4 regions of the Streptomyces sp. NBC_00210 genome follow, and region 4 is predicted to be linked to each of the others. Evidence: riboswitches for the same ligand, from Rfam matches in the RefSeq annotation. Region 4 holds a riboswitch; each other region holds the start of a gene.
What was found. A riboswitch is a leader RNA that binds a small molecule or an ion and turns the genes downstream of it on or off. The one in region 4 is predicted to bind cyclic di-AMP.
Positions count from the first base shown of each region.

Region 1: another riboswitch for cyclic di-AMP. It lies ahead of OG729_RS34055 (C40 family peptidase); the one in region 4 lies ahead of OG729_RS05270 (peptidoglycan DD-metalloendopeptidase family protein).
Region 2: another riboswitch for cyclic di-AMP. It lies ahead of OG729_RS15785 (NlpC/P60 family protein); the one in region 4 lies ahead of OG729_RS05270 (peptidoglycan DD-metalloendopeptidase family protein).
Region 3: another riboswitch for cyclic di-AMP. It lies ahead of OG729_RS23460 (transglycosylase family protein); the one in region 4 lies ahead of OG729_RS05270 (peptidoglycan DD-metalloendopeptidase family protein).

Region 1 covers NZ_CP108120.1:7,509,110-7,516,354, reverse strand. Annotated here, with positions in the region: gene OG729_RS34065 (ATP-dependent Clp protease proteolytic subunit) at 18-653, shown strand; gene OG729_RS34060 (hypothetical protein) at 661-969, shown strand; cyclic di-AMP (ydaO/yuaA leader) riboswitch at 1,287-1,471, shown strand; gene OG729_RS34055 (C40 family peptidase) at 1,475-1,951, shown strand; gene OG729_RS34050 (LysE family translocator) at 2,078-2,707, opposite strand; gene OG729_RS34045 (LysR family transcriptional regulator) at 2,803-3,714, shown strand; gene OG729_RS34040 (ATP-binding protein) at 3,840-4,271, opposite strand; gene OG729_RS34035 (helix-turn-helix transcriptional regulator) at 4,497-5,354, shown strand; gene OG729_RS34030 (DUF397 domain-containing protein) at 5,368-5,574, shown strand; gene OG729_RS34025 (8-amino-7-oxononanoate synthase) at 5,589-6,734, opposite strand; gene bioB (biotin synthase BioB) at 6,880-7,245, shown strand, end outside.
Region 2 covers NZ_CP108120.1:3,509,500-3,516,744, forward strand. Annotated here, with positions in the region: gene pcrA (DNA helicase PcrA) at 1-1,564, opposite strand, end outside; cyclic di-AMP (ydaO/yuaA leader) riboswitch at 1,828-1,989, shown strand; gene OG729_RS15785 (NlpC/P60 family protein) at 1,992-3,161, shown strand; gene OG729_RS15790 (hypothetical protein) at 3,301-3,654, opposite strand; gene OG729_RS15795 (NlpC/P60 family protein) at 4,031-5,074, shown strand; gene OG729_RS15800 (GNAT family N-acetyltransferase) at 5,085-5,852, shown strand; gene OG729_RS15805 (alpha/beta hydrolase) at 5,841-7,040, opposite strand; gene OG729_RS15810 (response regulator transcription factor) at 7,111-7,245, opposite strand, start outside.
Region 3 covers NZ_CP108120.1:5,165,412-5,172,656, forward strand. Annotated here, with positions in the region: gene OG729_RS23445 (nucleoside triphosphate pyrophosphohydrolase) at 1-224, shown strand, start outside; gene OG729_RS23450 (cytochrome P450) at 221-1,468, shown strand; gene OG729_RS23455 (transglycosylase family protein) at 1,581-2,486, shown strand; cyclic di-AMP (ydaO/yuaA leader) riboswitch at 2,752-2,921, shown strand; gene OG729_RS23460 (transglycosylase family protein) at 2,925-3,587, shown strand; gene eno (phosphopyruvate hydratase) at 3,977-5,263, shown strand; gene OG729_RS23470 (septum formation initiator family protein) at 5,412-5,888, shown strand; gene OG729_RS23475 (DUF501 domain-containing protein) at 5,991-6,524, shown strand; gene OG729_RS23480 (exopolyphosphatase) at 6,521-7,245, shown strand, end outside.
Region 4 covers NZ_CP108120.1:1,160,898-1,168,142, forward strand. Annotated here, with positions in the region: gene OG729_RS05255 (TetR/AcrR family transcriptional regulator) at 1-310, shown strand, start outside; gene OG729_RS05260 (carbohydrate kinase family protein) at 397-1,275, shown strand; gene OG729_RS05265 (SGNH/GDSL hydrolase family protein) at 1,324-2,115, opposite strand; gene OG729_RS05270 (peptidoglycan DD-metalloendopeptidase family protein) at 2,278-3,219, opposite strand; cyclic di-AMP (ydaO/yuaA leader) riboswitch at 3,224-3,380, opposite strand; gene OG729_RS05275 (alpha-galactosidase) at 3,773-5,863, opposite strand; gene OG729_RS05280 (tyrosine-protein phosphatase) at 6,045-6,857, shown strand; gene OG729_RS05285 (DUF6126 family protein) at 6,879-7,007, opposite strand; gene OG729_RS05290 (XRE family transcriptional regulator) at 7,027-7,245, opposite strand, start outside.

The sequences.
Region 1 (7,245 bases), 6.3 Mb from region 4:
ACGAGGAGAGGTACGTCATGAACCGCCCCGCCGCCCGCTATGTCCTGCCCGAATTCACCGAGCGCACCAGCGCGGGATCCCGCAGCCTCGATCCGTACTCGAAGCTGTTCGACGAGCGGATCATCTTCCTGGGCACCGTCGTCGACGACACCGCCGCGAACGATGTGATCGCGCAGTTCCTGCATCTCGAGTACACCGCCCCCGACCGAGACATCTCCCTCTACATCAACTCCCCCGGCGGCTCACTGAGCGCCATGTCCGCGATCTACGACACGATGCAGGTGGTCACCTGCGACGTGGAGACGACGTGTCTCGGACAGGCCGCGTCGACCGCCGCCCTGCTGCTCGCCGCCGGCGCCCCCGGCAAGCGGATGGCGCTGCCCGGCTCGCGGATCGTCGTCCAGCAGCCCGCGTTCGAGGAGCCGTTGCAGGGCCAACCCTCCGATCTGGAGATCCAGGCGCAGGAGTTGCTCCGGCTGCGTGACCAACTCGCACGGATGCTCGTGCGCCACACCGGCCAGACCTCCCAGCGGATCGCCGCCGACCTGGAGCGCGACACGATCTTCGACGCCGTCGAGGCCAAGAGGTACGGGCTGGTGGACCATGTGATCAAGAACCGCAAGACGTCATTGTCGTCCCACGGTTCGAGGTGAGCACCCCGTGCTGCCGCCCGAACTGCCGCCGCTGCCCGCGCTGACCCGCGCCGAGGGCGAACTCATCGACAGCTACCTCGAAGTGCTCGATCTGCTGGGGCGGATCAACCCGGCGCGCGGAACGCACACCTATGGTGCGCTCCGCGCCGCACAGGCGCTGGTCGGCCGGGCCAATGCGCTCAAGGACGCCCTGACGCTGATGCACATGCGCGGCGAGAGCGAGATCCATGCGACGACGCTGACCGAGGCACTCAGGGCCCTCGACGGCGAACGCCGGGCGCACCGGGTGACGATGCCGCCCGTAACGCTCAGTTGACGAACTCACCTCTTCCGTCTACGGCCATCAGGGTACTGGTCACGCTCCCCCATTCGATGTAATCACTGTCCCCCGAAGCCCTACGGACAACTTGCGCGGCACGGCTACCGATTTGGCGGAATGACTTGTTCCGCCGCTGGTGCAAGGGTCCTCGGGCGTCCCCTGCCGCCCCTCGAAACTGCCCTGTCCACCCGAACAGGTGAGTGGTGGTAAAGCTCACAAACTGCCGTTTCAGTTCGGAAATCCGGCATGAGTTGGGTCAAGATCCCTGGGACGACAAGCCCCCGCCACCGCGGCGGGGCGGTCCGGGCGGACGCCGAGTCCTGCCGCCGCACCCGGATGACTGGTCGACAGGAGTGCATCGGCAGGAGTGGAGGACCCAAGCACGACGGGGCAGCCGGAAGGTCGGCAGTCCCTTGGGGTGAAGCCGCAGCCGCGGCCGGGCATCTTCGTCCGTCCGAACCCGACAGGTCATCCTTCACAGGCGGCTGACGAAGGGTTGCGCATGACTGCGCAGATTCATGTCCCGTTTCTGATGGGCCGGGCGGGCGCCGTATCGGCCCTGACCCTCGCCGCCGTCGGCGGCTCGCTGCTGGCTCCGGGGGGAGCCTCCGAGGCATACGCGGCTACGACCCACGCGAGCAAGGCACTTCAGGTGGCCGCCTCCAAGAAGGGCGCACCGTACAAGTACGGCGCCTCGGGTCCGCGCCGGTTCGACTGCTCAGGGCTGACGCTCTATTCGTACAAGAAGGCGGGCAAGAAGCTCCCACGTACGGCCCAGCAGCAGTACAACAAGACCCGCCACATCTCGGCGTCCTCCCGGCAGCAGGGAGACCTGGTCTTCTTCCACTCCGGCAGCAGCGTCTACCACGTGGGGATCTACGCCGGCCGCAACAAGATCTGGCACTCGCCGAAGACCGGCTCCTGGGTGAAACTGGAAAAGATCTGGAGCAAGAGCGTGTGGTACGGCCGGGTGCGCTGACGGCCCGTTGACTGATGGTGCGCCGATCGCCGCTCATCACCGGCGGTCGGCGTACCGGGACCGCGGCGGGTCCGCACCCGGCGCCCGGCGCCTGGCACCCGCCAGTCGGCACCCGGCGCCCCGGCGTCAGTGCGCCAGCGGCTCGGCCAGCAGAGTCACGCCGAGCGCCGTGAGCGCCCCGCCGGTGACGCCTTCCACGGCGCGCGTGGTGCGCGGCCGACGCAGCCACTGCCCCAGACGGTCCACCAGCAGCGCCACCGCGGGGAACCAGAGCAGAGCCAGGACGACGACGATCGTGGCCAGCAGCAGAGTCCGCGGCAGCACCGGCGCACCGTCCGGCACAAACTGCGGGAGCAGGCTGAGGAACAGGACCGGCGCCTTCGGGTTGAGGACGTTGGTGAGGAACCCCTGCCGCAGACTGCGGCCCATGCCGTCGGCCGCTTCGCCCGCCGGATCCGGCACGGCGAGCGCCGGACGCAGGGCCGAGCGCACCGCCCGTACACCCAGGTACAGCACATACGCTCCACCGGCGATCTGAAGCGTGCGGTACAGCACCGGGACCGCGACCAGGACGGCGGCGAGTCCCGCGACTGCCAGCGCGGTGTGCACGAGCAGCCCCCCGGCCACACCGACGGCGCAGGCCACGCCCGTGCGCCGGGAGGCGAGCGCATTGCGTACGACGACGGTGAAGTCCGCGCCCGGCATGGCGACCATGCCCGCGGCGACCCCGGTGAAGGCAAGCAGCTGTGCGTCCATGCCGACCATCGTGGCCCGTCGCAGGGCTTAACGTGTACTTACAATCTTCTGGGTCTGCCTAAAGTGATGCTTAAGCCTGGCGGAGAGGGAGTGGCATGTACGACCCGACACGGCTGGCGGCCCTGGTGGCGGTCGCCGAGGCCGGTTCGATCACCCGCGCGGCCGCCCGCCTGGGCTACACCGCGCCCGCGCTCTCCCAGCAGCTGGCCAAGCTGGAGCGCGAGGCCGGCGCGGTACTGCTGGTGCGGCACCATCGCGGGGCGCGGCTGACGGCCGCGGGCGAGCTGCTGGCAGCGCGGGCCCGCCGGGTGCTGGACGAGATGGACCGGGCGCGTCATGAGCTGTCCCGGCTGTCCGGGCTCTCCGGAGGGCGGCTGCGGGTCGGCACCTTCACCACCGTCGGCGTCCATCTGCTGCCCCCGGTGCTGAGCGCCTTCCGCAGGGCTCATCCTGATGTGGAGCTCACCGTCGCGGAGTACGAACCACCGGACGGGGTCCTGGCGGTGGCGGCCGGCGAGGTGGATCTGGCGCTCACGCATGCGTACGAACCGGCCGAGCCCGCACCGCCGCCCGCCGGTGTGATCCTGGAGCCCCTGCTGGTCGAGGAGTTGGTACTGGTGACGGCCCCCGGCCATGCGCTGGCGGGCGGCTCGGGCCGGCTGCCGGTGGCCGAACTTGCCGGGCAGCCGCTGATCAGCAGCGCTCCCTCGCACCCGTCCCGAAAGGGTGTGGAGTCAGCCCTGGCACGGGCCGGGGCGAGTCCCGCCGTGGTGTGCGAGTCACCCGGCTATGCGCTGGTGTGCGCGCTGGTCAGCGCGGGGCTCGGGGTGGCGGTGGTACCGGAGATGGTCGCCTCGATGGCCGCGACACCGCTGGGCGTACGTCAGTTGGAGTCGGCGGGGTTCCGGCGGACGATCTCGGTGGCGCACCGTGGCGAGGTGTCGGGCCCGGCGGCCGAGTCGCTGCGGGCGCTGCTGCGGGGTGCGTTCGGCCGCGCGGGAAACTGACGGCCGGACCAAAAGCGCCGGGCCGGCCGACCGCGTCTCACCCGTCTCGATCGGCCGGGCCGAGAACGCCAGGCCGGCAAAGGATCATCGGCTCTCTGCCGGTCCTCGACCGGCCGACGCCGTGATCAGCTCTGTACAGGTACGGTCCACGGCAGGGCGATCCAGACGGTCTTGCCGCCGTCCGGAGTCGGAGTGACGGTGAGGTGTCCGCCGCACTCCGCGGTCAGGCTGCGGATGATGACCATTCCGCGGCCATTGTCCTGGCGGACGGCGGCAGGCAGCCGCTGCGGCCAGCGCGGGTGGCTGTCGGTCACGCCGATGCGCAGTTCCTCGTCCCGCTCCAGACGAAGGTCCACGGTGAAGGTCGGCGACTGGCCGAAGGTGTGCTGGACGGCGTTGGTGGCGAGTTCGGAGACGATCAGCCGGACGGTGTCGACGGCCTCGGTCTCAACCGGCAGGCCCCATTCGGAGATGACATGTGTGGCGTACCGCCGGGCCGCGGAGACCGAGGCGGGATCGCTCGGCAGAGTAACGGATGCTTCTTGGTGATCTGCCATGGCGAAGCTGTCCCTTTCCCACCGGGGCCGGGCTCCGACTCGTAGCGGAATTGCGAGGACGGCCACGGATTGTGCTTCGCGCCAGAGTGCCACTTAACACGCCGTCGGTGGCGAGGATCCACCAAGATATGCATATATCTGTCGCTCAAAGCGGTGAACTCTGCTACGCGAGACCGTATTTGGACGGCACACTCTCGCATTGATCCAGCCGGAAAGGAGCACAAGATGCGGCACGTCCCCGCGGTGCGCCGTCGCAAGCTCGCCGAGGAGCTGCGGAGGTTGCGCCTGGACGCCGGTCTCACCAGCCGGGACGCCGGCGGACTGGCCGGCTGGCACCAGTCGAAGGTGAGCCGCATCGAGACCGGCGTGAGCGGAGTCAAGGTCGCGGATGTGACGCTGCTGCTGGATGTCTACGAAGTCGCCGACCCTCAACTGCGCGTGCTGCTTCAAACCTTGGCGGACGCGGCCGACGGCTCGGGCAGCGGCTGGTGGCATGCGTACCGCGGGCTGATCCCGCCCGACTACCGGGACTTCATCAGTCTGGAGGCCCACGCCTGCGCGGCCCGCACCCTGGAGACCTCGGTCGTGCCCGGACTGCTGCAGACGCCGGACTACGCCCGTGCGGTGACCCGGGCGGCCCTGGAGGAGTTGTCCGCGGCGACCGTCAACTCGCTGGTGGACGTGCGGATCACGCGCCAGTCGGTGCTGTGGGGCGACAGGCCCCTGGAGCTGAGCGCGGTGCTCGACGAGGCGGCGCTACGACGCGAGGTGGGAGGCGGCCGGGTGATGCGGGAGCAGCTGCGTACGCTCGCGGAGACGGCACAACTGCCCCATGTGCACCTCCAGGTACTGCCGTTCTCGGTCGGCGGCTATGCAGGACTCACCACTCCTTTCGTTATCTTCTCCTTTCCGAACATTTCTGATCTGGATGTGGTTGTTCTCGACCATTTGACGAGTAGCCTCTACCTCGAGCGGAAAGAAGACCTTGAGGTGTACGGCGCCGCCTTCCAAGCGGTGCAGGCGCGCGCACTGTCACCAGCGGACTCATTGGATCTCATCGCCCGGATCAGTGACGGCGCATAGGGAGGCACCCTCCATGTCCGATTGCCTCACGCACGACGCATTACGGTGGCGGCGCAGCAGCCGCAGCACGGGGATGAACAACTGCGTCGAGGCGGCCCGGCTGCCCGACGACTCGCTCGCGGTACGCGACTCAAAGAACATCCGGCGGCACGCCCTGCGTTTCTCGCCGGGAGCCTGGAGCAGCTTCCTGACGGCCATCCGCGAGGAGGCCGTCAACTGACCACTGCCTGACGGTCAATTGACCGGCGCGGCCCCGGTGATCGTGGCGATCGCCTGGTCGATCTGCTGATCGGTGAGGTCGGCGCGTGCGGTGAGCCTGATCCGGGAGATGCCGTCCGGCACCGACGGCGGGCGGAAACAGCCGACGACAAGTCCGGCGTCCCGGCAGTCCGCGGCCCACCCCAGGGCGGCCTCCGGCGACGGCGCCCGTACGGACACCACGGCCGCGTCGGGTCGCGCAGCGGTCAGACCCTCGTCCGTGAGACGGCGGTGCAGCGTCGCCGCGACGGTACGGGCACGGTCGGCCAGCGCGGGCTCGCGGCGCAGCAGCCGCAGGCTCGCCAGCGCGGCTCCCGCGGCGGCGGGAGCCAGGCCCGTGTCGAAGATGAAGGTGCGGGCGGTGTTGACCAAGTGCTCGATCACCCGGGCGGGGCCCAGTACCGCCCCACCCTGGCTGCCCAGGGACTTGGAAAGGGTGAGCGTGGCGACGACGCCGGCGGCGCCCGCGATGCCCGCGGCGTTCAGCGCTCCGCGGCCGCCGTCGCCCAGCACGCCAAGACCGTGCGCGTCATCGACGAGCAGCGCCGCGCCGTGCTCTCCGCACGCCTGAGCGAGACCCGCCAGCGGCGCGGCGTCGCCGTCCACCGAGAAGACCGAGTCGGTGACCGCGAGGGCCCGCCGCCCGGGGTGCGCGTCGAGCGTCTTGCGTACGGCTTCCACATCGGCGTGCGGCACGATCGCGGTCTCGGCGCGCGAGAGCCGGCAGCCGTCGACGATGGAGGCATGGTTGCCCGCGTCGGAGACGATCAGTGAGCCGCGGCCGCTCAGCGCGGTCACCGCGGCAAGATTCGCGGCATAGCCGGAGGACAGCACCAGGGCGGCCTCGAAGCCGCAGAAGGCGGCGAGTTCCTGCTCGAGCTCGGCGTGCAGCGCGGTGCTGCCCGTGACCAGCCGGGAGCCGGTGGCCCCGGCGCCCCAGCGGCGGGCCGCTTCGGCCGCGGCGCCGGTGATCTCAGGACGGCGGGTGAGGCCCAGATAGTCGTTGCTGGCGAGATCCAGCAGCTCGGACTCGGCGGTGCGCGGCCGGAGCGTACGCACGAGGCCCGCGCGCTCGCGGCGGCGCGACTCGTCGTCGATCCAGTCGAAAGGATCCTGGGGCATGGTGATCCGGTCCTTTTGTAGGCAGCTCACAGACCCTAACCGGGGTCACTCGAGGAACGGATGTGGCCATGCACACACCTCAAACACGGTCTCTTGTGTGGTTCCTCCTTGGCCGCGGCGTGTGCCGTACGTCAGGATCGGCGCCATGGACCTGCTGAACACCCTGGTGGAGAAGGGGTTGCGGCGCGAGCTGCCGACCCGTGAAGAAGCGCTCGCCGTGCTGGCGACCTCCGACGACGAACTGCTCGAAGTGGTTGCGGCGGCCGGCAAGGTGCGCCGCCAGTGGTTCGGGCGGCGGGTGAAACTGAACTATCTCGTCAATCTGAAGTCGGGGCTGTGCCCCGAGGACTGCTCGTACTGCTCGCAGCGGCTCGGCTCCAAGGCCGAGATCCTCAAGTACACCTGGCTGAAGCCGGACGAGGCCTCGCAGGCGGCCGCCGCGGGTGTCGCGGGCGGCGCGAAGCGGGTCTGTCTGGTCGCGAGCGGCCGCGGTCCCACCGACCGGGACGTC
Region 2 (7,245 bases), 2.3 Mb from region 4:
CCACGCGCCGCAGTGCCTGCGGGAAGGTGATCTTCTCGCGCAGCGCGAGCGCGTCGATCATCGCCTCGGCGCGGTCGCCGATGCCGCGCTTGGGGACATTGAGGATGCGGCGCAGCGGGACGTTGTCCTCGGGGTTGGCCAGGACCCGCAGATACGCGAGGACGTCCCGGACCTCCTTGCGCTCGTAGAAGCGCACCCCGCCGACGACCTTGTACGGCAGGCCGACCCGGATGAAGATCTCTTCGAAGACACGGGACTGGGCGTTCGTACGGTAGAAGACGGCGACGTCGCCGGCCTTCGCCTCGCCCGCGTCCGTCAGCCGGTCGATCTCGTCGGCGACGAACTGCGCCTCGTCGTGCTCGGTGTCGGCGACATAGCCGGTGATCTGCGCACCCGCGCCCGCATTCGTCCACAGGTTCTTGGGGCGGCGGCTTTCGTTGCGCTCGATGACCGCGTTGGCTGCGGAGAGGATCGTCTGCGTGGAGCGGTAGTTCTGCTCCAGCAGGATCGTCGTCGCGTCCGCGTAGTCCTCCTCGAACTGGAGGATGTTGCGGATGGTCGCGCCACGGAAGGCGTAGATCGACTGGTCGGCGTCGCCGACGACGCAGAGCTCGGCCGGCGGCAGATCCTCCTGGCCCGTCCCTACCAGCTCGCGTACGAGTGTGTACTGAGCGTGGTTGGTGTCCTGGTACTCGTCCACCAGGACATGGCGGAAGCGCCGCTGGTAGTGCTCGGCGACGTCCGGGAACGCCTGCAGCAGATGCACCGTCGTCATGATGATGTCGTCGAAGTCCAGGGCATTGGCCTCGCGCAGCCGTGCCTGGTACATCCGGTAGGCCTCGGCGAGCGTCTTCTCGAAGCCTCCCCCAGAGCCTTCGGCCTGGGAGGTACCCCCAACTGCCTGGTCGGCGAAGGTCTCCTCGTCGATCAGCTCGTTCTTCAGGTTCGAGATCTTGGCGCTGAAGGACTTCGGCGGGAACTTCTTGGGGTCAAGATCCAGATCGCGGCAGACCAGGGCCATCAGCCGCTTCGAGTCCGCGGCGTCGTAGATCGAGAACGACGAGGTGAAGCCGAGCCTCTTGGACTCGCGGCGCAGGATGCGCACGCAGGCACTGTGGAAGGTCATGACCCACATGGCGTTGGCGCGCGGGCCGACGAGCTGCTCGACACGCTCCTTCATCTCGCCGGCGGCCTTGTTGGTGAAGGTGATCGCCAGTATCTGCCCGGGGTGGACGCTGCGGGTCCCCAGCAGATACGCGATCCGGTGGGTCAGCACCCGGGTCTTGCCGGACCCGGCCCCGGCGACGATGAGGAGCGGCGAGCCCGTGTGAACGACGGCGGCGCGCTGCTGTTCGTTCAGCCCTTCCAGCAGGGCGGCGGGGTCCACGACCGTGCGCGGGGCGCCGTCACGGTGGTACGGATCCCGCGCAGGGGGCACGTCGAACGCGCCCTGGAAGAGATCGTCCGGAATCTCCTCCGGGGCCGAGTCCTCGGGCGGTGGCGGGGCGTGCTCCGAGCTGGGCTGGAGGTCCGCCAGGAAGCTGTCGTCAAAGAGGCTGCTCATCGCTCTACGAGTCTAGGCCGCCGCGCTGACAGCTCGCGGCCGCATTGGCATGCCGCACGGGAATCCGGCCCGGCAACCCTGCGCGATCGAGCCACTTCGCCATGTCATGGCACAGGCACACCGGAAACCCGATCCCCGCCGCGCTGAAAAAAGGTCACGAAAATGTATCGGGCATATCGACCATCAAGCTTCACAGCGGCCACACGAGTTGGCTAGCGTGCTCGTCCAGGCGGCTCGTACCCCCATGGCGATCCACGCCAATCGGGCGGCCTGCGCCGAATTCGGGCTTCCTTCAAGGAAGTTCGGAACCGGGGACCCACCATGCACAACCGGGGTGAATCGGACCTGTCTCATTCGGTCCGTAGGGCGTCTTCCGTTCTGCCCGAACCCGACAGCTAACCCGGTAGGCGGTCCACGGAAGAAGGAGATGCCGGCCTTGGCGTCGCATCGCAAACAACGCAGCCGTACCGCGAAGACCTCGCCCGCCGTCGGGCTCACGACGGCAGCCATCGCCGGCGTTACCCTGCTGTCGACTCAGAGCGCCAACGCGGCGCCCGCCGAACCGAAGCCCTCCGTCGAAGAGGTGCAGAAGAAGGTCGACGACCTGTACCGGCAGGCCGGCACCGCGACCGAGAAGTACAACAAGGCCAAGGAATCCACCGACGAGAAGCGGCGCGAGGTCGACGAGCTGCTCGACGACGCCGCCAAGCGCACGGAGAAGCTGAACGAGTCCAGAAGGGCGCTCGGCAACTACGCGGCCGCGCAGTACCGCACCGGCGCGGTCACCCCGACCGCCGCGCTGCTGTTCGCGGACAGCCCCGAGTCGTACTTCGACCAGACCCAGCTGATGGACCGGATGACCGACCGTCAGCGCAGCGCCATCACTGACTACGAGACCCAGCGGGCCGCGGCCGCCAAGCAGCGGGCGGAGGCGACGAAGAGCCTCGAGTCGCTCACGACCTCCCAGAAGGCCCTGCGCACGAGCAAGCAGGAGGTCCAGGCGAAGCTCGCCGAGGCGCGCGCACTGCTGTCGAAGCTGACCGCCGAGGAGAAGGCGCGGCTCGCCGAGATCGAGCGCAGGAAAGAGGAGGAGGCCCGCCGCCAGGCCGAGGCAAAGGCCAAGGCGGAGGCGGAGGCCCGCGCCAGGGCGGAGGCCGCGCGCAAGGAGCAGGAGCAGAACCAGGACAGCGGCACGGGCACGGGAACCGGTACTGGCACTGGTACCGGCACCGCCGACGGCAGTTACACGGCCAAGGCCGACAAGGTCCTGTCCTTCGCCCGCGCCCAGCTGGGCAAGCCGTACGTCTGGGGCGCGACGGGCCCGAGCTCGTACGACTGCTCGGGGCTGACCCAGGCCGCCTGGAAGGCGGCGGGCGTGGACCTGCCGCGCACCACCTGGGACCAGGTGAAGGTCGGTACGCGCGTGGCCACGAAGGACCTGCTCCCCGGCGACCTGGTCTTCTTCTACGACGACATCAGCCACGTGGGCATTTACATCGGCGACGGCATGATGATCCACGCGCCCAAGCCCGGTGCGAACGTCCGCGAGGAGTCGATCTACTACATGCCGATCTACGGCAGCGTGCGCCCGGCCTGAGCCCGGACGCAGCCGAACGCCCGGACCCGTCGGGTCCGGGCGTTCTCACGTCCGCAGCATCACGCCCGCAACATCAGGTCCGCAGTCATGCCCGCAACATCAGGTCCGAAGCGTCCCGTCCGCCGACAGGCTCAGCGCATCAGGTCCACAGCGTCGCGATGAAGATGTTCGTGACGGTCAGCCCGCCCACCGCGCCGAAGAGCGCCTTCTCCACCTTCTCCTCGTCCCGCTTGACGTAGACCAGTCCCAGGATCACCACCAGGACCGCCAGCTTGACGCCGATCTTGATGTTGTTCACCGGCTGATCGTCCGCCTGGTTCAGGCCCACCAGTGCCACGCCCGTTATCAGCATCGTCAGCGCACCGTGCAGCATCGCCGGGCTGAAGCGGGCGGTGCCCTCGCCCATCGCCTTCATCTGGGTGAGGAAGCCGCCGAGCAGCGACGCGATGCCGATGATGTGCAGGGCGACGAAGACATTGATGAGTACGTCCATGAGGCGGAGCCTAACCGTCGCCATACCACCCCTCTCAGGGCAGGTGCGCCTCATTCGCCGCATCGGTCACGGCGGCACGGGGATGTGCGCCGATGGCATCAGACCGGCTCGCACAAAGCGCTCCCGCCTGTCCAGCTTTGGGCAACTTCGGTCCTTGCGCCGCGTTCCCGTGACTCTCAGGTTTAGCGTCCTTCCCCAGGTGACCGACTCTCCATCGCCGCCGCGCCCCCCGGGCGGCCGTCGGACATCACCGCCGAGAAATACCGGCGGCGGGACGCTCCCCCTGTGCGGACCGCCGCCGGCCCCGGTCCGGCCCCCGCCCGGAGTCGGACCCGGAGTCGGACCGCAGGAACGACGGAAGGACGTGGACGCCCTCGTGGCAGCGCACCGGAAAGCCAAGCAGCATCCGCTCAGCGGGCCCGCCGCCCGTACCGCCGCAACGCTTGCGCTTGCCGGGGCTGCGACCGCCACCGCGTTCGACGGCACCGGACACGCCGAGCCCGCGCTCACCCCCGCGCAGATCAAGGCCAAGGTCGACAGGCTCTACCAGGAGGCGGAGGCCGCCACCGAGCGGTACAACGGGGCCAAGGAGCGGACCGCGAGCGCTCGTACGTCGGTGGACGCGCTGCGCGACGAGGCCGTCCGCAGGACCGAGCGGCTCAACACCTCGCGCAACGCCCTGGGTTCGGTCGCCACCGCCCAGTACCGGGCCGGCGGCATCGACCCCGGGCTGCAGCTCGCGCTGAGCTCCGACCCCGACGAGTATCTGGAGCGGGCAGCGCTCGCCGAGCGCGTCGGCGAGCGGCAGGCGAGCGCCATCGCGGGGGTGCACCAACAGCTCGTGGACATCGCCCGGTTGCGGGCCGAGGCCGGCAAGCGGCTCGATGCGCTCAAGGACCGCCAGCGAGAGCTGGCCAGGCACAAGGCGACCGTCCAGGAGAAGCTCTCGGCCGCCCAAAGCCTGCTGGCCCGGCTCCCCGCCGAGCAGCGCGCCTTCTCCCAAAGCGGCTCCCCGGAGGCCACGCGCGCCGACCGCTCCCTCGTGTCCCGCGGCTCCCTCAGGGCCCCCAACTCCCGGGCCGCCCAAGCCGTCGCCTACGCCTACGGAGCGCTCGGCAAGCCCTACGTCTGGGGCGCGACCGGCCCCACCTCCTACGACTGTTCCGGACTCGTCCAGGCCGCGTGGCGCTCCGCCGGAGTCTCGCTGCCGCGCACCACATACACCCAGATCAACGCGGGACAGCCGGTGTCCCGCTCCCAACTCGCGCCCGGTGACCTGGTGTTCTTCTACTCCGGCATCAGCCATGTCGGCCTCTACATCGGCGGCGGCCAGATGATCCACGCGCCCCACCCCGGCGCTCCCGTCCGTGTCGCGCCGATCGACCAAATGCCCTTCGCCGGCGCGACGCGGGTGGCATAGCATCCGCCGAATGGACCTCGACGTACACAACGACCTGCAGAGTTCCGTCCGGGCGCTGACGCTGCGCTCCCCCGACCACCGGCGTGTGGGCCCCTTCGTCGTCCGCTACCACCCGGACTGGCCCATTCCGCCCGCAAATTACGCGATACCGGACGAAGGCGCGACCCCGACACGCGAGGACATCGACGCGCTCGTCGAGACGTTCCGCGAGCTCGATCGCGTACCGCGCCTCGAGTTTCTGCCGGCCTGCGCCCCCGAGGTCGAACCCGCCCTGCTGGCGGCCGGGTTCACCGTGGAGAACCGGGCGCCGCTCCTCGCGGTCGTGCCCGGCGGTCTGCTCGAGCCGAAGCCGGTGGACGGGATCACGATCGTCGAACCGTCCGACGACGCCGAGTACCACGCTGCGGCCGGAGTGCAGCATCTCGCGTACGGGCAGACGGGCGGGCCCACCGAGGGCGAGATCACATGGCTGCGCACGGCCCAGGAGGGCGGCGGGGTCGCGGCTCTCGCCGTCGACGACAAGGACGGCACCCCGGTCGCCGCGGGCGGCTGCTCGGTCCCGGTCGACGGGCTGACCGAGCTCTGCGGCCTCGCGGTCGCCTCCTCACACCGCCGCCGGGGCATCGGCGCGGCGCTCTCCGCCTACCTCACCACCGCCGCGTTCGACCGTGGCTGCCGGGTGGTCTGGCTGGAGCCCGGCGATGTGGACATCGAGCGGATCTACGCGGGGATCGGCTACCGGCGGGTCGGCGAGAAGGCCGACATGTCACTCCAGTAGGCCGCTGGGGGTGAGCACCTGGTCCTCAGGGGCGTCGCCCTGGCTCTGCCCCTGGCCCAGGCCCTGCTGCCCCTGACCCCAGCCCTGCAGGTTCATCCGCTGCGTCAGCCACTGGAACGCGTACGGCAGTTGCCTGCTCCACACGGGGGTGACATGCCCGCCCGTCGTCGCCCGCAGATCGATCCTCGTCGGCGGCTTGGCCACCCGCTGGAGCGAGAGCCCCGGCAGGTAACCGTCCGCGCCCTCCCCCGTCACCAGCAGCGAGACACGCGGCGGGGTCTTCGCCGACTTCAGGATGCGCAGCACGTTGTTCTCGCGCCGCAGATCCGGGTCCGACGCGGTCAGCGATCCATGCTCGGCGGCAGGGTCGTTGTACCCGGAGAAGCTGACCGCCGCGCTGTAGCGGTCGGGGTGGGCGAGGGCCAGTTTGGCCGCTCCGTGGGCGCCGGCCGAATAGCCGGCGATGGCCCAGTTCTCGGGGCCGAGCGACACCCGGAAGTTGTCGGCGACCATCTTGCGTACGTCGACGGTGAGCCAGCTGTCCGCATTCACCTTGCCCGGTATGTTCGCGTACCCGGTGTCCTTGTCGCCCAGCATGGTGCGCGGCGAGACCAGGATGAAGGGCGCGACCCGGCCCGACTCGATGAGCGGCTGGACGCGGTCCTGGAACTTCAGCGTCCGGAACCAGTTCTTCGAGGAGCCGGGGAAGCCGGACATGACCTCGACGACGGGGAACTTCCTATTGCGGTAGGCGGGGTCGTGGTACTGCGGCGGCAGCCAGACATACACCTCGCCCTGCACCCCAGAAATGGAGCCCTTGAGCTCGGTGCGCACCAGCCCGCTGCCGAGTTTGGGATCGTCGACCTTCTCGAACTTCTGGAGCACCTTCGGCAGGGCGGAGATCTGCTTGCCGCCCATGCCGTTCGGTCCGAGGTCGTTCGCGGCCTCGACATGACCGGACGTGCCGAGCAGATCGTCCCAGCTGTCGTAGAGGCCATTGGCGTTGTTGACGGCCACGAACACCACCGTGATCGCCGTCGCCTGCGCGAAGAGCACCATGACAAGCCGGATCGCACCCCGCACCAGGGCGGGTCCGCGCAGCCGGCCCCACAGCAGCAGCGGCAGGAGTACGGCGATCACGACCAGGACGATCGTGATCACGAAGAAGGTGTTCCCCGTCAAGTTCATCACGCACAGCAAGAGGTGAACTCGGCGTAGACGGTTGCCCGGCTATGTTCCGGTTACCTCACAACGGTGCCTAAACCAGCCGTCGAGCCGTCGCCCATCGCGTCAATTCGTGCCGGTTCGAGAGCTGCAGTTTCCGCAGTACGGCGGACACATGCGACTCGACCGTCTTCACCGAGATGAACAGCTGCTTGGCGATTTCCTTGTA
Region 3 (7,245 bases), 4.0 Mb from region 4:
GCGTGCCGCTCGGCCAGCCCGGCCTTGCGCTGGCCGCGAAGCTCGCGGGCCGGGTCCGTACCGCGGGACTGACCGTGCCGCTGCCCGCCGGCGACGGCATCGGGTACGAACTGCTCGCACTCGCCGCCCGTGCCGAGGCGTCCGGCACTGACCCGGAGGCCGCGCTGCGGGCTGCTGCCCGGGCCTACCGGGATGCGATCCGGGCCGTTGAGGGGCAGGAGTGAGCGCTCAGCCCGAGCTGTTCACCTGGGAGTTCGCCACCGACCCCTACCCCGCTTATACCTGGCTCCGGGAAAACTCGCCGGTCCACCGGACCACCCTCCCCAGCGGGGTCGAGGCATGGCTGGTGACGCGGTACGCGGATGCCAAGCAGGCCCTCGCCGACCAGCGGCTCAGTAAGAATCCCGCGCATCACGACGAGCCCGCCCACGCCAAGGGGAGGACGGGGATCCCCGGCGAGCGCAAGGCCGACCTGATGACGCATCTGCTGAATATCGACCCGCCCGACCACACCCGGCTGCGCCGCCTCGTGTCGAAGGCGTTCACCCCGCGCCGGGTCGCCGAATTCGCGCCACGGGTGCAGGAGTTGACGGACCGTCTTATTGACGGCTTCGTGGCGAAGGGGGAGGCGGACCTCATTCACGAGTTCGCGTTCCCGCTCCCCATCTACGCCATCTGCGACATGCTCGGCGTCCCGCGAGAGGACCAGGACGACTTCCGCGACTGGGCGGGGATGATGATCCGGCACGGCGGTGGGCCGCGCGGAGGCGTGGCCCGTTCCGTGAAGAAGATGCGCGGTTATCTCGCCGAACTCATCCACCGCAAGAGGGAGGGCCTGCGGCAAGGAGGGGACGACGACCTCATCTCGGGCCTCATCCGCGCCAGCGACCACGGCGAGCACCTCACCGAGAACGAGGCCGCCGCCATGGCCTTCATCCTTCTCTTCGCGGGCTTCGAGACGACGGTCAATCTCATCGGCAACGGGGTGTACGCCCTGCTGTGCAACCCGGACCAGCGCCACAGGCTCCAGGCGTCCCTCGACGCGGGCGAGAGTGGCCTGCTGGCCACCGGCGTCGAGGAACTCCTGCGGTACGACGGGCCCGTGGAGCTCGCGACCTGGCGGTTCGCCACCGAGCCGCTCGTCATCGGCGGCCAGGAGATCGCGGCGGGCGATCCCGTACTCGTCGTACTCGCGGCCGCGGACCGGGACCCGGAGCGGTTCGCCGAACCGGACACCCTCGACCTGTCGCGGCGCGACAACCAGCATCTGGGATACGGGCACGGCATCCACTACTGCCTCGGTGCGCCGCTCGCCCGGCTGGAGGGGCAGACCGCGATCGCCACGCTGCTCAGGAGAATGCCGGACTTGCGGCTTGCGGGCGATCCGGCCGATTTGCGGTGGCGTGGAGGACTCATTATGCGTGGATTGCGCACCTTGCCCGTTGAGTTCAGGGCTCGACAGATCTGACGGCCTGTCAAGACTGTGACTTTCACGTGATCTCCGCTGCATCGACTTGTGACATGCGTTCGTATGCGGTTACTTTCACTGCCGTCTCGGCAGTCACGCGAAAGGCAACCGCATGCTCTCCGGTAATGGTCGACACCGCCGCCCCCGTCAGGCTCCGGCCATCGTTGTCGCGGCAGGTGTGACCGGATCGGCCATCGCGATCCCCCTTCTCGGTGCCGGCTCGGCCTCCGCCGCCGACGCCTCCATGTGGGACCGGGTCGCGGAGTGCGAGAGCGGCGGCATGTGGATGGCCGACCTCGGCAACGGCTTCTACGGCGGGCTGCAGTTCTCGCAGGAGACCTGGCAGAGCTTCGGCGGCACCGCGTACGCGGCCCGCGCCGACCTCGCCAGCCGCTCTCAGCAGATCGCGGTTGCGGAGAAGGTCCTGGAGGCGCAGGGTCCGGCGGCCTGGCCCGGCTGTGCGGCGATCGCGGGGCTGCAGAACGACGGCGCCGCGACCGGCGTCGACCCGGGCGTCCTGCCCCTGCCCGGGCAGAGCGCCCCGGCGGCGAAGGATGTGCCGGACGAGCCGGACGCGTCGGCGAAGTCGACCGGGCCGTCCGAGGCTGCGGAGTCGCCTGCCGAGCCGTCCGCCGAGCCGTCCGCGGACGCGACGGAGCCGACGACCCCCGATGCCACCCCGAGCGCGGACGCGGGCGTCGACAGCGGTAGCGGCAAGCACCGCGGCGAGTCCGCCCCGGAGGAGACCGAGCCGGGCAATGCGGACAACACGCGCGAAGCGGGACGTCATGCCTCGCGAAGTGACGGCCCGACACGCGCCGAAGCGGACAAGGGTGACACTTCGGACGTCCCGCCGGGCGAGTACACCGTCCAGGCCGGCGACAGCCTGTCCGCGATCGTCAACAAGGAGAAGCTGTCCGGCGGCTGGACCGCGCTCTACGAGGCGAACCGGCAGACCGTCGGCGACGACCCCGACCTCATCCTTCCTGGCCAGAGCCTCGATCTGGGCGCGAAGTAACGGCAGTTCGCGGGCTTATGTCCGAGTCTGCGCAAGTGAGACATGAGTCTCTTTGTCCCAACTGGCATGACTCGTCGGGCGGAATCGCTCATTCCGCCCGCTACCTGCGGAAACGAGTGTTACCGGAGAGGCGAGATGGGCGATTTCTCCCCGATGTTCATCTTTTGAACATCGGGGAGAGGTGTGTCTACGGTCTGACCGCTCGCCATCGCGGGCACCACTGACCGTCACGCCGAATCCTGCCGTCGGTCGGGGGGAGTAGTCGTCGCGTAGAGCGCCGAAGGCAGGAGCGGGGGACCCAAGGTAAGCGCCGGCCCCGGCCACTGAGAGGTGGTCACCAACCGGCTAGGGGTGAAGTCGCGCTAGGACGCACGACCGGGCAACTCACAGGCCCGAACCCGACAGCTCACCTCGTAGGCGTCGGTGAGGAGACGTTCCATGCTGTTTTCCAGCAAGGGCAAGCACCGCCGCCCGTCGAAGACCACTCGCATCGCCACGCTCGCCGGTGTCACCGGTGCCGCCGTCCCGCTGCTGGGCGCGACCTCGGCCTCCGCCGCCACCGCCGCCGAGTGGGACCAGGTCGCCCAGTGCGAGTCCGGCGGCAACTGGTCCATCAACACCGGCAACGGCTTCTACGGCGGCCTGCAGTTCACCAGCTCCACCTGGGCCGCCTACGGTGGCACCGCCTACGCCTCGCGCGCCGATCTGGCCTCCAAGGAGCAGCAGATAGCCGTCGCCGAGAAGGTCCTCGCGGGCCAGGGCAAGGGCGCATGGCCGAACTGCGGCGTGGGCCTGTCCAACGCCGCGTACGACGGCGGCTCCGCCGACTCCGGCACCACGCAGCAGGCGAAGCCCGCCCCGAAGCGCGCCGAGGCCCCCACCACCCGCTCCGCGCGCCCCGCCGCCCCGAAGCCCGCCGCCACGGCCAAGGGCGTCAAGAAGGGCGACGGCGAGTACAAGGTCAAGGCCGGCGACACGCTCAGCAAGATCGCGCAGACCGAGAAGGTCAAGGGCGGCTGGAAGAAGCTGTTCGACCTGAACAAGGACATCATCAGCGACGCCGATGTGATCTACCCGGGCCAGCAGCTCCACCTGAGCTGACCCGAGGACCCTGGCCCGGCAGCTCCGTCTGAGCCGGCCCAGCCCCCGGACTTCTGCCATCAGTTGTCCGGGACCGGACATCCGGCCCGCGGATTCCGGTGGACCCGGCGGCCCACCGGAAGCGGCGGACCCCCGTCCCCCCAGCCACCCCGGCCCGGCGCGTTTTCCCCCGAACGCGCCGGGCCGGGGTTCTGTCTGCCGCCCCCGTCAGCCGCCGCAGGCTGTTACCCGCTGGTAGACCTCGTACCCCTTTGTCCGCTGTCGCGAGCCTTGAGGTCCTTTTTTGTCCCAGCGGGCGGGCATCGGCCGGCCAGGGCCCTGGAGCCGGTTAGGCTCATGTCGCAAGGCCAAAGAGACCCTGCACTTCAAGCGTCACATCCCAGAAGGAGATGCTCGTGCCGTCCATCGACGTCGTCGTAGCCCGGGAAATCCTGGACTCCCGAGGCAACCCCACGGTCGAGGTCGAGGTTGGCCTCGACGACGGCAGCACGGGTCGTGCTGCTGTTCCGTCCGGCGCCTCCACCGGTGCGTTCGAGGCTCTTGAGCTCCGCGACGGTGACCAGAACCGCTACCAGGGCAAGGGCGTCGAGAAGGCTGTCCTCGCCGTCATCGAGCAGATCGGCCCGGAGCTCGTCGGCTACGACGCCACCGAGCAGCGCCTGATCGACCAGGCGATGTTCGACCTGGACGCCACTCCGGACAAGTCCTCCCTCGGCGCCAACGCCATCCTCGGCGTCTCCCTCGCCGTCGCGCACGCTGCCTCCGAGGCCTCCGACCTGCCGCTCTTCCGCTACCTCGGCGGCCCGAACGCGCACCTGCTGCCCGTTCCGATGATGAACATCCTGAACGGCGGCTCGCACGCCGACTCCAACGTGGACATCCAGGAGTTCATGATCGCGCCGATCGGCGCCGAGTCCTTCTCCGAGGCGCTGCGCTGGGGCGCCGAGGTCTACCACACCCTCAAGTCCGTTCTGAAGACCAAGGGCCTGTCCACCGGCCTCGGCGACGAGGGCGGCTTCGCGCCGAACCTGGACTCCAACCGCGCCGCCCTCGACCTCATCCTCGAGGCCATCAAGCAGGCCGGTTACGCCCCGGGCAAGGACATCGCGCTGGCGCTCGACGTCGCCGCGTCCGAGTTCTACAAGGACGGCCTGTACGAGTTCGAGGGCAAGTCCCGCTCGGCCGCCGAGATGACCGAGTACTACGAGGAGCTCGTGGCGGCCTACCCGCTCGTCTCCATCGAGGACCCGCTCTTCGAGGACGACTGGGCCGGCTGGAAGGTCCTCACCGACAAGCTGGGCACCAAGGTCCAGATCGTCGGCGACGACCTCTTCGTCACCAACCCGGAGCGCCTGGCCCGCGGTATCGAGGACGGCGCCGCGAACGCTCTGCTCGTCAAGGTCAACCAGATCGGCTCGCTGACTGAGACCCTGGACGCCGTGGAGCTTGCCCAGCGCAACGGCTTCAAGTGCATGATGTCCCACCGCTCCGGCGAGACCGAGGACGTCACCATCGCCGACCTCGCCGTCGCCACCAACTGCGGCCAGATCAAGACCGGCGCCCCGGCCCGCTCCGAGCGCGTCGCCAAGTACAACCAGCTGCTGCGCATCGAGGAGATCCTCGACGACGCGGCGGTGTACGCGGGCCGCTCGGCGTTCCCGCGCTTCAAGGGCTGAGGCCCGTAGGGTGCTTGACGCCCGCAAGGGGCTGAGGCCCGCAGGGCGCTGACGCCCGTAAGAGGCTGAGGCTCCCGCCTGCATACGTCCCCGGTCGCGGTCCCGTACCGTGTCCGGGGACGTACGCGCGTAACGGGGAGGCGAGATCATGGCACGCAAAGGGGACCAGGACCGGTTCTCCACCGCGACACGGCTGCGGCTGCTCGGCGAGCAGACCGCCGCGCGCGTCTACCGTTCGCAGAGCCGCCGCCAGGACCGCCGCTCCCGGCTCACCGGCCGCGCGGCCTTTCTGGCACTGGTGGTCTGCTCGCTGGTCGTCGCGCTTGCCTATCCGATGCGGCAGTACGTGTCCCAGCGTGCCGACATAAGCGACCAGGAGCGCCGGATGGCGGACGCCCGGCAGCAGGTCGAACGGCTCCGGGACGAGAAGGCGCGCCTTCAGGACGACAAGTACATCCAGCGTCTCGCCCGCGAGCATCTGCATCTGGTGCTGCCGGGCGAGACCGGCTACACCATGATCGACCCCGACGCCGCCGAGAAGCGCCGCACCGAAGAGGGGGCGGCCGACCGTCCCTGGTACTCGAACGTCTGGGACGGCGTCGACAACGCCGACACGCGCCGCTAGCGCGGCACAGCAATCATGGGGCCCGGGGCCCCAGCCGTACCGCACGGCAGCGGACCCGCCGGGCCGCCCGATCACGAACCGAACGAGAAGACAGACGCAGGCATGGAAACCCCTCCTCCCACCACTGCACCGACCGAGCCCACCGACGTGGACATCGCCGCGTTCAAGGAGCAGCTCGGCCGCCCGCCGCGCGGACTGCGCGCCATCGCGCACCGCTGCCCGTGCGGACAGCCGGATGTCGTCGAGACCGCGCCCCGGCTGCCCGACGGCACGCCCTTCCCGACGCTGTACTACCTGACCTGCCCGCGGGCCGCGTCGGCGATCGGCACGCTGGAGGCGAACGGCGTGATGAAGGAGATGACCGAGCGCCTCGCCACCGACCCGGAGCTGGCGGCCGCGTACCGCGCGGCGCACGAGGACTACATCGCGCGCCGTGACGCGATCGAGGTGCTGGAGGGCTTCCCCAGCGCGGGCGGCATGCCCGACCGCGTGAAGTGCCTGCACGTGCTGGTCGGGCACTCGCTCGCGGCCGGGCCCGGCGTCAATCCGCTGGGCGACGAGGCGATCGCGATGCTGCCTCAGTGGTGGAGCAAGGGCCCCTGTGTGAGCCCTTGTGAAGAGGAGGACAAGAAGTGACCAGGGTCGCCGCCATCGACTGCGGTACGAACTCCATCCGGCTGCTGATCGCCGACGTGGACCAGGAGAGCGGTGAACTGGCCGACCTGGAACGGCGGATGATCATCGTCAGGCTCGGGCAGGGCGTCGACAAGACCGGCCGGCTCGCGCCCGAGGCACTGGATCGGACGTTCGCCGCATGCCGCGAGTACGCCGCACTGATCAAGGAGTACGGCGCCGAGAGGCTCCGCTTCGTGGCCACTTCCGCGTCGCGCGACGCCGAGAACCGCGACGACTTCGTGCGTGGCGTGCTCGACATCCTGGGCGTGGAGCCCGAGGTGATCACTGGGGACCAGGAGGCGGAGTTCTCCTTCATCGGTGCCACCGGGGGGCTGCCGGGCCATGAGGAGCGCCTGGTGGTCGACATCGGCGGCGGCTCGACGGAGTTCGTCGTCGGCGAGGAACATGTGCAGGCCGCGCGGTCGGTCGACATCGGCTGTGTACGGCTGACCGAGCGGCACACGCTCAGCGACCCGGCGACGGGGGAGCAGATCGCGGCCGTCCGTACGGACATCGAGGCGGCGCTCGACCTGGCGGAGGAGAGCGTCCCGCTGCGCGAGGCCCGCATGCTGGTCGGCCTGGCCGGTTCGGTGACGACGGTGGCCGGCATCGCGCTGGGCCTCGACGCGTACGACTCGGCGGCGATCCACCATTCGCGGATCTCCTACGAGCAGGTACGGGA
Region 4 (7,245 bases):
GCTGTGGATCGAGGGCTGGGCGGCCGCGCTGCGCGAGCCCGCGCTGCGGGAGGTGGCCCGCGATCTCGACCAGCAGTGGAAGGCCGCTTTGACGGAAGTCATCGCGGAAGGCGCCGCGGCGGGCGAGTTCCCCTGCGAGGACCCGGCGGCAACGGCCTGGCGGCTGACGGCGTTTCTGGACGGGCTCGCCGTGCAGATGACCTCGTACGCGGGCTCGCTCTCGCGCGCCGCGATGCTGGAGTGGACCGACGAAGCGCTCGCCCGTGAGCTGGGTGTGGAGCGCGAAGCCCTGACCGCCGCCGCACGCTGAACCCCGAGCGGTCATACTGGGCAACTGTGTCGCACCAGTCGCAGCAACAGCAGACCGATCAACTCCCTTACAACGCACACGATGTACTGGTCGTCGGTGGCAGCGGCGTGGACACGGTCGTCCGCGTGGAATCGCTGCCCGTCCCGCTCGCGGACTCCGTCGGCGTCGGCCCGATCCGCGAATGGCCCGGCCACACCGGCGGCAATGTGGCCCTGGGCTGCCGGGCACTCGGACTGAATGTCACCCTGCTCGACTACGTCGGCGACGACTGGCCGGGTCGGCAGGTCCGGGAACGGCTCGCGGCCGGCGGGGTGGCCTTCGAGCCGCTGCTCTCCCCGGCCGGGACCCGGCGCGCGGTCAATCTCGTCGACCCCGCCGGCCGCCGGATGTCCTTCTACGACGGCCGCGATCCGGCGGACCTGCGGATGCCACGCGAGGTCTACCTCCCCCATCTGCGGCGGGCCCGCCATGTCCATCTCTCGATCGTGAACTTCGCCCGGTTCCTCTACGACGACATCGAGGAGCTGGGCACCCCGGTCTCCACCGATCTGCACGACTGGGACGGACTGGCCGACCACCAACGGGAGTTCGCGCTCCGCTCGGACCTGGTCTTCCTCAGCGCGGCGGGCGCGGGTGAGCGGATCGCGTCGGTGATGCGCGAGATCCTGCGCGACGGACGGGCCCAGGCGGTGATAGCGACGGCGGGCGCCGGGGGCTCGTATCTCCTCACCCGTGAGGGCGGCAGCACACCGCGCCCCGTCCCCGGGGCGGTGCCGCCGGCTCCGGTGGTGGACTCCAACGGTGCGGGCGACGCGTATGTCTGCGGCTTCCTCTACGGGCGGCTGGCAGGCCGGGACCTGGAGGACTGCGCCCGGCTCGGCGCGCTGGCGGGCGCCCATGCCTGTACGGGCGAGGGCAGCACGGCGCTGATCAGCGCGGCTGAACTCCACTCGGACCGAGTCTGAAGAGCGGCCGGGGTCGCGGGTGCGTCACGGCACCCGCACCCGGCACCGCTACAGAGGCAGCAGATTGGGGCGCTTGGCCTCGACATGGTCGCCGGAGCTCTCGCCGCGCAGTCGCCGCCCGATCCATGGCACCAGATGCGTGCGCGCCCACTGGATGTCGTCCCGGCGCACCTCGAGCGGGCCGCGCGGCGGCTGCGGCGGCCACGGCTGGTCCGGGTCGGCGGGCACTTCGATGCCGAGCACCTGGGCGGCGCGCAGCGCGACCCTGGTGTGTCCCTCGGGCGACAGATGCAGCCGGTCGGCGTCCCAAGCCCGCCTGTCCTGCACGGACTTGAGCGACCAGAGGTCCAGTACGGGGCAGTCGTATCGGTCGGCGATGGCCCGGACATGCGCGGTGTACGTGGCGATCTTGCCGCGCAGATGGCGCAGCACCGGCACGTCGCGCGTGTCGAAGCCGGTGGTCACCATGACCGTGCCGACAGCTCCGGTGAGCTCGGCGACGGCCCGCTCGAAGCGCTCGGCCACGTCGTCTGGGTCGGTGCCCGGCCGGATGATGTCATTGCCGCCGGCGCAGAACGTCACGAGATCCGGGGCGAGTTCCTTCGCCCTCGGCACCTGTTCCGCCACGATCTGGTCGAGGAGACGGCCGCGTACGGCGAGATTGGCGTACCTGAAGGCGTGTTCCGGCATCCGGTCGCCGAGCAGGACCGCGAACCGGTCCGCCCAGCCGACGTACGTCCCGTCGGGGCCCGGGTCTCCGACGCCCTCGGTGAAGCTGTCACCGATAGCCGCGTACGACCCGAATGCGCCACTGTTCTTGTCTCTCGAATCGTCTGCCACGAGTCCATATCTTTCCCTTACGGGTGTGACTTACGCGACCGTAAGGAGGGGTTGACGAGGGGTGATCTATGCCACCGGTCAAGTTTCGCCCAACCCGGAATACGCCGAATCCCCTCGCGCCGCTGGGGGATTCGGCGCGAGGGGATCGGCTGGACCGGTGGATCAGATCGAGACACCGTGCTGGCGCAGGTACGCCAGCGGGTCGACGTCCGAGCCGTAGTTCGGGCCGGTACGGATCTCGAAGTGCAGGTGCGGACCGGTGGAGTTGCCGGTGGAGCCGGACAGACCGATCTGCTGGCCGCCGCTCACGCTCTGGCCGGCGGAGACGGCGAGCGAGGAGAGGTGGCCGTACTGCGAGTAGCTGCCGTCGCCGTGCTGGATGACGACCTCGTTGCCGTACGCGCCGCCCCAGCCCGCGGAGACCACGGTGCCCGGACCGACGGCCTTGACGGTGGTGCCGGTGGAGGCGGCGAAGTCGACACCGGTGTGGTAGCCGCTGGACCACATGGAGCCGGCGAGGTGGTACGGAGTGATCACGGTCGCGCCGCTGACCGGTGCCGTGAAGCCGGAGCCGCTGGTCTGCGAGGCGCTCGCCGAGTCACCGGAGGAGGACTGCACGGAGGCCTTCGAGGCGGAGTCCTGAGCGTCGGAGGAGGACTTCGCCTTGCGCTCAGGGCGCGGCTTCGACTCGTCGTGAGCCTTCGCCTTCGACTTCCCGCCGAGGGTGAGCTTGAGGCCCGGGTGGATCAGCGAGGGGTTGTCGCCGACCTGCTTGCGGTTGTCCTCGTACAGCTTCTTCCAGCCGCCGCGGACATGGTGCTCGTCGGCGATCTTGGAGAGATAGTCACCGGCGACGACGCGGTAGGTGGTGAGGGCGGCCTGCTTCTTGGCCACCGGGGCCGCGGCGGCGGTCGTCGGCACCTGCGAGGTGGCGGCGGTCACCGCCGTGTGGGAGGTCGCTGCGGGCGCGGTCTGGCCGGCCGCATGGGCGCCGGCGGCGCCCATCAGCGGAAGGGCGATGGCGGCGCCACCCGTACCGGCGGCGACGACTCCGCGGGTGATCGGGCTGGTCCTGGGACGGCGGTGCTTACCCTTTCCGGGCATGGCGCATTCCTCTCCGGCGCCTGCGAGGTGAGCTGTCGGGTTCGGGCTGGAGATGCCCGGTCGCGCAAAATGCACGACTTAACCCCAAGCCGTCCCGGATGTCCGGAATCGGCATACTTCCTGGGTCCCCCGCTCCTGCCACGCGTGGGTGGGTTTCGAATTCCGGGCGGCGGCAGGATTAGGCGGTCCGTCCGGATTGACGGTGACGCTAAACGAGCCGGATCAAAAGGAACAAGCCACTGCTTTCGCCGATCATGGGCCACCGCGGCATCAAGGGGAAATTTCCCGTCACCCTCCGTGGACCCGGGAACCGCAACTCTCCGACCGGTAAGGGATTTCACACCCCGCACGCCGCCACAGACCGTCACGAATATGATCCTGCTCACGCGTCGTGACCCATCTCCTTTACAGTCGGGGCACGTTATATCTAATCGTCCAATTCGGACAGAAGCGTCATTTAATGACGATGGCTCTCACTTACGTCCACATTCCCGCCTTTTTGGCCGGAGGAATTCCACCGCGCTACCTCTGGCCAGTCCCGCCGCGAGTCGCCTCAGCGGCGGCGCAGCCTGATCACGGTGGCGTCCAGGTCGCCCTTCAGTCCGGTGTGCAGTCCGTGGTGCAGCAGCACGGCCCCGCGGTGTACGGCGCCGGTGTCCACGCACTCGTAGCCGGCCGCCGGGTCGATGCCGCGCAGCCGCAGCCGCGGCGGCTGCTCTCCGTAGTGCTGAGCCTGCAGCCAGGCGAGTACGACGGTCTCGTCGCCGCGGACGTACTGCACGGCGCTGAGCCCGCCCTCGGGCGGCTTGAGCCGGTACAGCTCGCCGTGCTGCACCAGCGGCCGGATCTGCTTGTAGAGCTCCACCCAGCCACGCGCCTCGGCAAGCTCCTCCTCGCTCCACTCGGTGAGGTCACCGCCGACCCCGAGCACACCGGCCATCGCGCTGACGAAGCGGAGGCGGAGCGTGCTGACGCGGCCGTTGAGCTGGACATTGGGGCTGTCGGTGACCCAGGCCGCCATGACCCGCGCGGGGTGCAGCTGGGTGAAGCCCTGCTGGATCGCGAGCCGGTCCAGCGGATCGGTGTTGTCCGAGGTCCACACCTGGTCGGTGCGGGAGAGGATCCCGAGGTCGATCCGGCCGCCGCCGCCCGAGCAGGACTCGAAAGCGACGGACGGATGCGCGGCGCGCAGCCGGTCGAGAAGTGCGTACAGCGCGTGCACATGCTCGACCCACAGCCTCTGCGGGTACGGTTCGCCGGGCCAGCCCGCGTCCGTGAAGCAGCGGTTGAAGTCCCATTTCACATAGTCGACGGGCGCGCTCGAGAGCAGCCCGTCCAGCTGGTCCCAGAGGTACTCCTGTACGTCCTCGCGGGCGAGGTTCAGCACAAGCTGGTTGCGGAACTCGGTCCTGACGCGGCCGGGGTGGTGCTGTACCCAGTCGGGGTGCGCGCGGTAGAGATCGCTGTCCGCGTTGACCATCTCCGGCTCGACCCAGATCCCGAACTGCATCCCCAGCGCGTGCACTTCGTCGGCGAGCGGCCCCAGTCCACGGGGAAAGCGTTCGGCGTTGGGGGTCCAGTCGCCGAGTCCTGCGCGGTCGCTGGTGCGCTGCCCGAACCAGGCGTCGTCCACGACGAACAGCTCGATGCCCATGGCGGCGGCCCGCTGGGCGAGCTCGCGCTGCTGCTGCTCGGAGATGTCGAAGCCGGTGGCTTCCCAGGAGTTGTAGAGGACCGGGCGGTCCCTCGCTGCGTCGGGGACGATGTGCGCCAGCTGCCAGGCGTGCCAGGCGCGGCTGGCTCCGCCGAATCCGCCGTCGCTGAACAGCCCGGCGAAGACGGGCGAGGTGTACGACGCGCCGGGTGCGAGCCGCAGCAGTCCTGAGTCGTCGTAGCCCGCGCCGCCGGTGATCTGCACCAGTCCGTCGGGCAGCTGCTGTACGCAGATCCGCCACGATCCGGACCAGCCGAGCGCGCAGCCGTAGACCTCACCCTGCTCCTCGGTGGCCCCTTCCGCATCGAGTGCGACCCACGGCAGGTGCTGGTGCCCGGTGTGGCCGCGGCGGCTGCTCAGCACCTTCTCGCCATAGGTGAGCTCGGAGCGCACGAGCAGCGACTCGGCCGCCCAGCGGCCGTGCAGTTGGCTGAGCCGCCAGCGCTCGCGCTGCGGCAGCGTCCAGACGGCGGCGTCGGCCCGCAGCAGCTCCAGGCCGGGCCCCTCACCCATATGAGTGACGGTCACCCAGCGCTCGATGACATCGGAGTCGTCACGCATGCGGTGGTGGAGTGTGAGGCCGAGGCCGTGCACGGCGTCGCTGAAGCGGAGCCGCAGTTCGTCGCCGTCCAGAGCGGCGTCGGCGAAGGTCCACTCGGTGCCGCGCACCTCGGGTGTCCGGACGGAGAGCGCCGGGCGGACGAAGCGCGGACCGCCTTCGACCGGGTATTCCTCGTGCCCGTCGAGCTGAGACTCGAACGGCCAGTACGGGGGCGGGCCCTGGGCCGCGAGTGCCTCCGCGTCGGCGGTCGAGATCCGCGGCCCCCAGTGGATATGGACCAGTTCGTCATCATCGGTCAGGTGCAGTGCATAACTGCTCGCGGGTCCGGAGAGGACCCATGTACGACCCTTGCCAACACACTCGATCATCCCGACCCCTCAGATCCTCACAGGTCCGCACAGGCCCGCACATCATCCGACGGGAGGCTCCGCCTGTGCAACGCTCTTGCGGAGACGGCCGAGATGATTGCCTGATGAACCAGTGTCGTATCGTCGGGATCGCGCCCTCGTCGGCGACCAGCGCCGACGGCAGTGACTTCAGGAGCCCTTGGTGACGCAGCAGCTGCCGCAGGTCCCGTCGACAGAGCCCCCACTGTCCGGAGTGCGCAACTTCAGGGACGTGGGCGGCCTGCCGACCGTGGACGGCCGGCAGATACGGGCCGGACGGCTCTTCCGCAGCGGCCACCTGGCGCACGCGACCGAGACCGACGCCTCGTTCCTCGCCACGCTGGGCCTGCACACGATCTTCGACTTCCGCAACGCGGCCGACATGCGCCTCGAGGGCCCGGACGTCGAGCTGCCCGGCGTACGGAATGTGAATCTGCCACTCAGCGACCCGGCGGACGGCGCCGAGTTCTGGCGGATGGTCCGGGACGGCAACCTCGACCAGCTGCGGTCGATCCTCGCGGACGGCAAGGCGGCCGGGAGGATGTCGGCCTCGTACCGGACGATGATCAAGCACCGCACCGCCGAGCACAGCCAGGTGCTGCACGCGCTCGCCGCCGACAGTGTCCCCGCCCTGATGCACTGTGCGGCGGGCAAGGACCGCGCCGGTCTGTCCATCGCCATCTCGCTGCTGGCGGTCGGCGTCGAGCGGGACGCCATCGAGGCGGACTACCTCAAGTCCAATGACCCGCACCGCCGCTATGTGGTCCGCCGCAGCGACAACTCGCCGGCGGGGATGTCGCCTGAGGTCATGGAGCTGCTGAGGCCGCTCTTCGACGCGCGCGCCGAGTACCTTGACGCGGCCTTCGAGACGATCGAGCAGACCTGGGGCGGCACCGAGCGGTATCTCAGCGAGGGCCTGAAGGTGAGCCCCGAGACGCGGGACCGGCTGCGCGAGCGGCTGCTCAGCGAGGCGTGAGCCGCCGCGGCGGGGGACCTCCTACCCGTTGCCGCCGAGCGTGAACAGCAGGTAGAGGAAGGCGGCGAACAGATGGCCCGCCACCAGATAGGCGAAGAGCCGGATCACCAGCCCCCGGGGAAACTTCCCCTCTTCGTTGTGCTTGGACATGGCAGGCCTCTCAGGTGTGTCAGGAATGCGGATGGATGTCCGGGCTCTGCAGCAGGGTGTGGACGAACAGCAGCTCGGCCCCCTCGGGGGTGGCTGCCGCGATGCGGTGCGGGGTCATGGAGTCGAAGTGCGCGCTGTCACCGGGGCTCAGCTCGTGCACCGTTTCGCCCAGACCCAGCCGCACCCGCCCGTCGAGGACGTACAGCCACTCCTCGCCCGGATGCACCCGGACGAGATT